2 regions of the Sinobacterium norvegicum genome follow, and region 1 is predicted to be linked to the other one. Evidence: predicted binding sites of a transcription regulator. Region 1 holds the regulator's gene; the other holds the start of a gene.

The links. Region 1 encodes sigma-54, which starts transcription at its own class of promoters, with help from an activator protein. Its sites were predicted from a motif close to TGGCACANNNNTTGCNNT; they were not measured.
Region 2: L9P87_RS04935 (VPLPA-CTERM sorting domain-containing protein) is a predicted target of sigma-54. The motif match lies at 1,839-1,856, and genes of this name have one in related genera.

Annotation. Positions count from the first base shown of each region.
Region 1 covers NZ_CAKLPX010000007.1:45,567-49,923, forward strand. The annotation lists gene rapZ (RNase adapter RapZ) at 1-33, opposite strand, end outside; gene ptsN (PTS IIA-like nitrogen regulatory protein PtsN) at 57-518, opposite strand; gene hpf (ribosome hibernation-promoting factor, HPF/YfiA family) at 538-840, opposite strand; gene L9P87_RS17280 (RNA polymerase factor sigma-54) at 939-2,438, opposite strand; gene lptB (LPS export ABC transporter ATP-binding protein) at 2,675-3,400, opposite strand; gene lptA (lipopolysaccharide transport periplasmic protein LptA) at 3,401-4,033, opposite strand; gene lptC (LPS export ABC transporter periplasmic protein LptC) at 4,023-4,357, opposite strand, start outside.
Region 2 covers NZ_CAKLPX010000001.1:1,118,201-1,122,557, reverse strand. The annotation lists gene L9P87_RS04950 (efflux RND transporter permease subunit) at 1-13, shown strand, start outside; gene L9P87_RS17890 (GDCCVxC domain-containing (seleno)protein) at 36-245, shown strand; gene L9P87_RS04945 (phosphoadenosine phosphosulfate reductase domain-containing protein) at 386-1,012, shown strand; gene L9P87_RS04940 (DUF2489 domain-containing protein) at 1,088-1,600, opposite strand; gene L9P87_RS04935 (VPLPA-CTERM sorting domain-containing protein) at 2,009-2,581, shown strand; gene L9P87_RS04930 (VPLPA-CTERM sorting domain-containing protein) at 2,914-3,492, shown strand; gene L9P87_RS04925 (lipid-transfer protein) at 3,569-4,357, opposite strand, start outside.

The DNA of each region.
Region 1 (4,357 bases):
GCCGGAGCGTCCGCTGATGACGACTAGTTTCATAGCTTCCCTATCTTGTAATCCAGTTAGCCTGTTGCAATGGGCTGCAAGGCGGCATCAAAAAGTTCTTGGTTGCTGTTGGTTGCCCTCAGACTTTGGCAATAATCTTCAGCGCTAAACAATTCCGCCATCATTGACAGGGCCTGAAGGTGATCATCGCAGGCTTCCTCAGGAACCATCAGCACGAACAAGATATCAACAGGCTGATCATCGATGGCATCAAACGCAACGGGTTTGTCGAGGGTGAATAAGGCGCCGGTAATCCCCAGGCAGTTGGGCACTCTGCAGTGGGGGATGGCAATGCCTTTGCCAATGCCGGTGCTGCCGAGCTTTTCTCTTGCATTAAAACGCTGAAACAGCTCCTCGTTATCAAAGGCGCTGACATCCTTGCAGATATGTTCTGCAATGATTTCTAGCACGCGTTTTTTGGAGGAGGCTGACGCACCTGAGACGGTGCGTTCTAGTGTGAGAATATTTTGCAGTTGCATGATAATTTAATAAGTCTTGCTATCTGGAGCCATGATTACTGGCGGTTTGCTTTTCTTTGTATTTCAGCAATTGACGGTCTAGCTTGTCAGTTAGCAAGTCGATTGCGGCATACATATCAGCCGCTTCCGAGGATGCGGCAATGTCGGCGCCGGTCACGTGTATCGTGGCATCGGCCCGGTGTCTGGTTTTTTCAACAGTCAGTGTAACATGTGAGTTGGTAATACTATCAGAGTGTCTACTGAGACGGCCAAACTTATTGGTGACATATTCGTGTAAAGCTTCAGTAACATCGACGTGGTGACCGCTGATATGGATTTGCATATGTTTATCCTCTGTCGCTACAGGCTGTAATTGCCCTGTTGTCTGTGTGAATACCGCATCTTGGTTGTCGCCCAATATTTGACGGGCTTATCTATAGTCTAGACCAGTTGTTTGCGTTCGTTTGAGGGAGGAATCATCATGGATTCTCTGTACTTAGCGATTGTCCGCCGGGCGACCTTAATCCCTTGCTCTGCCAGCAGCTTGGTCATTGCATTGTCGCTGAGCGGCTTGCGAGGATTTTCGGCGGCCACCAATTTTTTGATAATGGCGCGGATTGCCGTCGATGAGCATTCGCCGCCACTTTCGGTGCTGACGTGGCTGGAAAAAAAGTATTTCAGCTCGAAGATGCCCCGGGGGGTGTGCATGTATTTCTGCGTTGTCACCCTGGAGATCGTAGACTCATGCATTTCAACGGCGTCGGCGATGTCGAGCAGGACCATTGGCTTCATCGCCTCATCACCGTAGTCGAGAAAACCCTGCTGCATTTCGACAATTTTGCTGGCAACTTTCATCAGTGTTTCATTCCGACTCTGCAAGCTTTTCAGGAACCAGCGTGCTTCCTGCAAATTGTCTTTTAAAAAGGTATTGTCAGAGCTATTGTCGGCCCGCTTGATTAGCGAGGCGTAATCGTTGTTAATGCGTATGCGGGGGGCGATATCGGGGTTTAGCTCCACTCGCCAGTGTTCATCGACCTTGCGGACGTAGACGTCGGGGACAATATATTCGGCGCTGTTGGCCTCTAAGTCATCACCAGGACGGGGGTTAAGGCTTTGAATCAGGCTGATAACGGCCTTCAGTGGCGCCTCTTTGATGCGAGCTCTACGCATTAGCTGATTAAAATCTTTGTTGCCCAGTAGCGGTAAATAGTGCTCGACAACTTTTTTGGTGTCACTGAGCCAAGGGGTGGACTCGGGTAATTGGTTGAGCTGAATTAGCAGGCATTCTCTTAAATCTTGGCTGCCAACACCGGGTGGGTCAAACTGCTGAATACGATGCAGTACGGCCATTACCTCGTCGAGTTCAATGTCTAGCTGATGATCATCCTCAAAACCTTGATGGATTTCCTCGGCACTCAGTGACATAAAACCAGAGGGCTCTATGGCATCGATAACCGCGAGACCAATCACCCTATCGGTGTCGGACATGGGAGTGAGGTTTAGTTGCCATAACAGATGCTCGTGCAGGCCCTCGGCCTGACTGTTCCGGCTGTCGATATCAAAGTCTTCGCCGCCAGGTCCTGCGCTACCACCGGTGTTCTGGTAAACATCATCCCACTGTGTATCAACGGGAAGCTCTTTGGGGATGTTGTCAGGGTTTGACCAATCGATATCAGACTGAGCGGCATCGGCGGGCGTTTCGGGGCTGGCTGTTTCTATTTGGGCGGGTCCCTCAGTCGTATGGTTGAGGGCTTCTAAATTATTTTCCGGTGAGGCGTTATGTTCCTCTTCGGTGACTTCGAGCATGGGGTTGGAATCGAGAGCCTGCTGGATCTCTTGTTGTAAATCGAGCGTTGACAACTGGAGTAGGCGAATAGCCTGTTGCAGTTGCGGGGTCATCGTTAATTGCTGACCCATTTTCAGTTGCAGCGATTGTTTCACAGCGACAGATTCTCCCAAGCGAACCGCGTATCAGTCTCTGTTTGCTATTTTCGGTTATAGCAATAATAAGAGCTCTCTGAATAGCCGGATATCCGCCGGCAATCTAGTAAGGCCGGCATTATAATCATCAGTAACTCTGTAAAAGCAGTAGTTATTATCAAATTTATACAGCGTCAGTTTATCGGTAGTCGCGACGACAAGCAAACATTAGACCAGCTTTAAAATAGCCTTTGTGTTTAGAGCTTGAATTGCTCACCCAGATAGACTTTGCGGACCTGATGATTACTCAAAATAGTCTCTGCGGTGCCCTCGGCAATAATATAGCCTTCGCTGACGATATAGGCCTTGTCACAGATGTCGAGGGTCTCTCTGACATTGTGATCGGTAATGAGTACCCCGATGCCTTTGGACTTCAGGTGATTAACAATCCCTTTGATCTCGTTAACCGAGATGGGGTCGACGCCAGCAAAGGGCTCATCGAGCAGGATAAATTCAGGCTCTGTGGCCAGCGCTCTCGCTATTTCTACCCGGCGCCTTTCACCTCCCGAGAGAGACATGCCGAGGCTTTTACGAATATGGGTGATATGGAATTCTTGTAGCAGCTCTTCCATTTTTGCATGACGCTGTTTCTTGTTTAAATCCTGGCGTGTTTCGAGTATCGCAAGCAGGTTGTTTTCCACCGATAATTTGCGAAAAATTGACGCTTCCTGTGGCAGGTAGCCAATCCCGTGTTTGGCCCGGCCGTGCATAGGTTCTGCGGAAATATTGGTGTCGTTGATCCACACCTGGCCGGCATCCTGGGGCACAATCCCGACGACCATGTAAAAGCAAGTGGTCTTACCGGCGCCGTTGGGGCCGAGTAGGCCGACAACTTGCCCGCTGTCTATCGACAATGAAACATCTTGAATGATTTTACGTTTTTTATAGGCCTTGGCTAAATTGTTGGCTTTCAGGGTCGCCATCTAAGGTTGCTCACTTTTATCGGTGCTGTCAGTGTCAGTTGGCGCCTCTGGCGCGGGCTCGCTGGTGGGTATGGCCTCGTCCGGTATTCTATCTGATGGCGGGGTGACCTCTGCGGCGGGTGCCTTCTTTTTACTGGGGGGGAGGACTACGTGAACGCGGCCATCGCCCTCTTGTTGGTCTTTGTTGCCCTTGGCTTTGACGATTTCTTCCGCCATGAGGTATTCAATCTGTTCGCTATCGACCTGGGTGCCATCCTGTTCGATACTGGCCTGGCGGGTCAGAACGAGTAGCTCTTTGGCGGCATAATAGTCGATGATTTCGCCGCGGGCATAGACTATCGCCTTGTTTTCTTCGGGGCGCTGTTGCAATTTTGCCGGTTTGCCCAGCGCCTGAATTTTGGATAATTCGCCGTTGACCTGGTTGATGATAATTTTGTCGGCTTCAATATGAAGCGTGCCTTGGTCGAGTTCGACATTACCGATATAGGTGGTAATCGCATTCTTATCGTCACGCTCGGCGCGATCAGAGCGAATATGAATAGGTTGTTCGCGGTCAGTAGGCAGCGCCTGGGCCAGCTGGACCGTCAGCAAGGAGCAGAGAATCGCAATCGCTGTTAGGGGGCTATGGCTCATAAACAGAGTGAACTCCAGAGAGTAGAGAAATAAATTCTTTGTTGAAGTCAGCGTGCATCCCCGTCGCCTTGGTGACGCCTGATGCCTGGGTAATCGTCACCGCTTCTTTGGTATCGGCGGTATTGAGTACGGTGTTAATTAATAATATTTCAGTGTTCAGCACGGTACTGTCGGCAGCGGTATTACCGGTGGTAATCACTACATTGTTGGTTAATAGTACGGTTTTATCAGGGTTTACCGTAGCATTTTTTGCCGAGGCTATCTGTTTTGTCACACTGGCCTCGTAACTCTTGATGACCGGGTTAGTCACAAAAGAGGTGTCGC
Region 2 (4,357 bases), on a different contig from region 1:
GGTAAACGCCTAAGAAAGAGTAATAGGAGGGGAGGGTGCGCTCAATTATCCAGTGTCCACACTGTGGTTTTAAGGCCGTGGAGGACACGCTGGCGACAGAATTGTTGGCTGACTATCGTTGTTTGGCCTGCGCTAAGCTATTGCAGGCGGCAGGCGCTGACCCGTGTTGTATTTTCTGCAGTTTCGGCACGGTGCCCTGCGTTCAATCAAAGAATAAGGGGGGCAAGGTGTCAAGAAGGGGGTAAGTTTTTCGCCAAGTCATATGTATAGAAGAAAAAGTTATACCAATCCGCGTTGATTATATTATTTTGTTTGCATATAGTTCGCCCCTTAAGCAAATATCACTGCATCGATATTTGCCGATGTTGGTAGTAGAGGAACAGAAATGAACAATTTTAATCTAACTGAAATCAATGCAGAGCTTCGTGATAAGTCGCCGGAAGAGGTGATTCGTTGGGCGATTGAATTACAGAAGAAAACGATTCTAACGACGAGCTTTAGCCCTAATGCAGCGGTTATGCTACATCAGTTGGTCAAGGTTGATCGCCGTATCCCCGTGGTTTGGATTGACTCGGGGTATAATACTCGCGATACCTATAATGTCGCCACGCAGTTAACTGAAGAGTTACAGCTGAACTTATCAAGCTATGCGCCGTTAATGACAACGGCTCGCCGCGATGCGTTAATGGGTATACCGACCCTCGAAGATGAGGCGTTGCATAAGGAGTTTACCCGGCAGGTCAAGCTCGAGCCGTTCTCACGCGCTCTCGCCGAGCATCAGCCAGAGATATGGTTGACGGGTATTCGTAAGGACGAGACAGCCTTCAGAGAGACGCTCGATATTGTCTCCTGGGATAGTCGTGGCATTCTCAAGGTGGCGCCAATTTTTTATTGGTCTGATCAGCAGGTTGATCAATATATGGATGACAATAAACTACCGAGTTGTCAGCGTTATTTTGATCCGACCAAGGTTGAAGATAAGCGTGAGTGTGGTTTGCATACCAGTATTTAGTCATTGTTCAGACACAAAAAAGCCGCTATTAAGCGGCTTTTTTGTGTCTGAGTACTATGCAGTGACATCCATCGTCTAGGCCTGGTAAAACTGTGGCTCCGATGAGGCCGCCTTGGGGTCGAGAAAACCGTTGTTTTTAAGCTCGCTCAGCGCTGTCAGAATGGCTTTCTTGTGCTGCTGCTCCAGCCTTAACATCAACTGCTCATAACCGCGGCGCTCTTTACGCTTGAGGTCTTTCCAGTCCTCCTTGGTGGGTATGTGGCTGGTCTGAGTCGCTATGTCAGCAAAAATTGTATAGGGCAGGCGAAGGTTTTCATCGTGGCCCATGAAATCGAATAGGCCGTTGATGCGGATGCAGGCTTCGACCAACGGTACTTGTTCATCCATTGCCCCCAGGGTTAGCAGACGGATACTTTGCTGGGCATAGTCACGCCGTTGCTGCTGGTCCTGCATTAGTAGTTCAAGATTTTTATCGTTCTTCAGTTGTTTCTGCTTCACAGCAGTAGTGCTGCGCAGGGCAATGAAGGCCAGCGCAGAGACGATAACCAAGGCTGCAATCAATAACAGTATGGCGGTTGATGATTCCATAACGGTGTATACCCGAGCGTGATAAGTGGCAAAGTGCAGATAATACCATAGCCGGCGCTCGATATATCAGTGATTGAACGGTGGCGACATAAAGGCTTGATTCTGCTGTAAATGAAAAACGTCGAATCGTTCACGTTTTCGACAGCCGTATGTCGAAGTATTTAACATGGCGACATTTTTCAATAAATTTAATTTTATTAAGCTGTTGTTTTTAATGGTTAAAAAAGTATTTCTTTGTTGGCCTAGGAATTGCTTTATAAGAACCATGGGAGAGGCAGCTGAAATTGTTGTGGTCTTGTTAGAGGTTTAGCCGGACCAAATTTCAGCGGATTGTTTGATCACGTGGCGGCAACGGCCGCTGTTTATTTACTCGTCAGCATAACAATAAATATTAGCGAGGATTTACGCATGACAATAAAATCAAAAATAGCGGTTGCTGTAGTGGCAGTAGCTGCCAGTGGCATGGCGTCGGCAGGGTCGTTGGATCTCACCGGCGGTTATGGCAAAACCAGTACCTACTCGGCCAGCTCTGATGGTATCGGTGTCGATGTTACTGCCACTCGATATGGCCGTTCGGCGTCAGTGACGATGAACCGAGGTGGCTTGGGTGTGAAGGGTGGGGTGAATCACTTCCAGAGTATTGGTCGTGAGACCATGACGTTTAATTTCACCGATGCGGTCAGTCTTAAGAATATCTCTTTTGACAGTAAGACTTGGTACGATTGGACGGGTAGAGATAAGGTTAGCTACGTTGACAGCACCGGACTGAGCCTAACTTTATCGGGTAATTCTACCGATGGTTCATTTGATATCGGTCAGAATAATGTAGATTGGTTTACTATTTCTGCGGCAGGTAATTGGACTAGCACATTTGTTGATAGCATTAATTACGGTGAGTATGCTGTCCCTGTGCCTGCATCCGCATGGCTTTTTGGTTCTGCGTTGGTAGGTTTGGTAGGATTACGTCGTAAGAAAAAATAATTTATATTTTTTAGAGCCAGGGTTTGCCCCTGGCTTTTTTGTTTGTAATATTTGGTTTTTGTTAAAAATTCACTGTATTTGTCGTCGCAAAGTGACTAAATTGTTTTTTTGAATTATAAATTTCGTGCTGTTAGCTTCTAAAAAATATTATTGTTTTCTGATTTTTCTGTCTATCTTTATGTTTAGCGTGTTGGTCGTTTTGTGAATGGACGAGCCTGTGCAAAGCAGTTTGCTATGAGCAGGGGTGTTACGGCCATGACCATCATGCGTCAATGGCCGTTATATGGTAAGCGGACGCAAAGATAACAATAATGATTTACAAGGAGTTTCTAATGAAGTTAACAGCCAAGTTGGCTATGCCCTTGGTCGCCGCTGTTGTTAGTGTGGGGGCCTCTGCCGGCTCGTTAGATTTAACCGGTGGTTATGGTAAAACATCGACCTACAGTACCAGCTCTGATGGTGTTGGTGTTGATATTACCGCGACTCGTTATGGTCGCTCTGCTTCCATCACTAAAAACCGGCGCGGTTTAGGAGTGAATGGCGGGGTTAGGCATTTCCAAAGTATTGGTCGTGAAACCATGACGTTTAGCTTTACAGATGCAGTGAGTTTAAAAAACATTGCATTCGATAAACGTACTTGGCACGACTGGACCGGGCCCGATAAAGTCTCTTATACCGACAGCAATGGCTTATCATTGCTGTTGTCGGGAGATGCGACAGATGGTTTGTTCAATATCGGTGCTAACGGCATAGAATGGTTTACTATTGCCAGTGCGGGTTACTGGACGAGCACGTTTGTGTCATCGATTGAATATGGTCAATACGCTGTTCCAGTGCCGGCTTCGGCTTGGTTGCTGGGTTCGGCGTTGATTGGTTTGGGCGGTTTGGGTCGAGCGAAAAGACGACAATAGCAAGGATAGAAAACCATAAAAAAAGCCGCGATGTCGCGGCTTTTTTTGTGCTTGCTCAGTATGTCAGTTCGTTGACTTACTTCTTAATAATAACCGAGGAGCCGTGACCGAACAGACCTTGGTTGGCCGTAATCCCTACCTTGGCACCCTCAACCTGTCTGTCGCCGGCTTGGCCTCGGAGCTGCCAAGTTAGTTCGCATATTTGCGCCAGTGCTTGGGCCGGTACCGCCTCGCCAAAGCAGGCTAGGCCACCAGAGGTGTTGACCGGGATGCGGCCACCTATTTTAGTGTCGCCATTGCGAATGAGTTGGGCGGCAGTGCCGCGCTCACACAGCTGTAAATCTTCGATCCAGTCCAGCTCCAGTGCTGATGATAAATCGTAGACTTCTGCCAGGTCGACGTCGCTGGGGCTTATTCCAGCTTCTTCGTAGGCTTTCACCGGCAGCGAGGCGCGGAAGCTCTGGCCTTCAACCATTGCTGCGGCAGCCGAGTCTGTGGCGATATCGGGCATCTCAACGACAGAGTTGGCAAAGGTCGGCGTGACGGTTGAAATTGCAGCAACGCGGGGGGCATCACCCTTGCCAATCTTCTTGGCGTACTCGACGCTGGAGACAATCATGGCGGCACCGCCATCACTGGTGGCGCAGATGTTCATCAGGCGCAGCGGGTCGGCCACCATCGGTGACTCTCTAATATCATCGAGACTGAACTTCTTTTTGTAGCGTGCGTAGGGGTTGGTGAAACCGTGCTCAGCATTCTTCACCTTAATCATACTGAAGTCTTCTTCCGTATCGCCGTATAAATCCATTCGTCGACGGGCATACAGCGCGAAATAGGATGGGTTGGTGATACCGAGGTAGAAGCG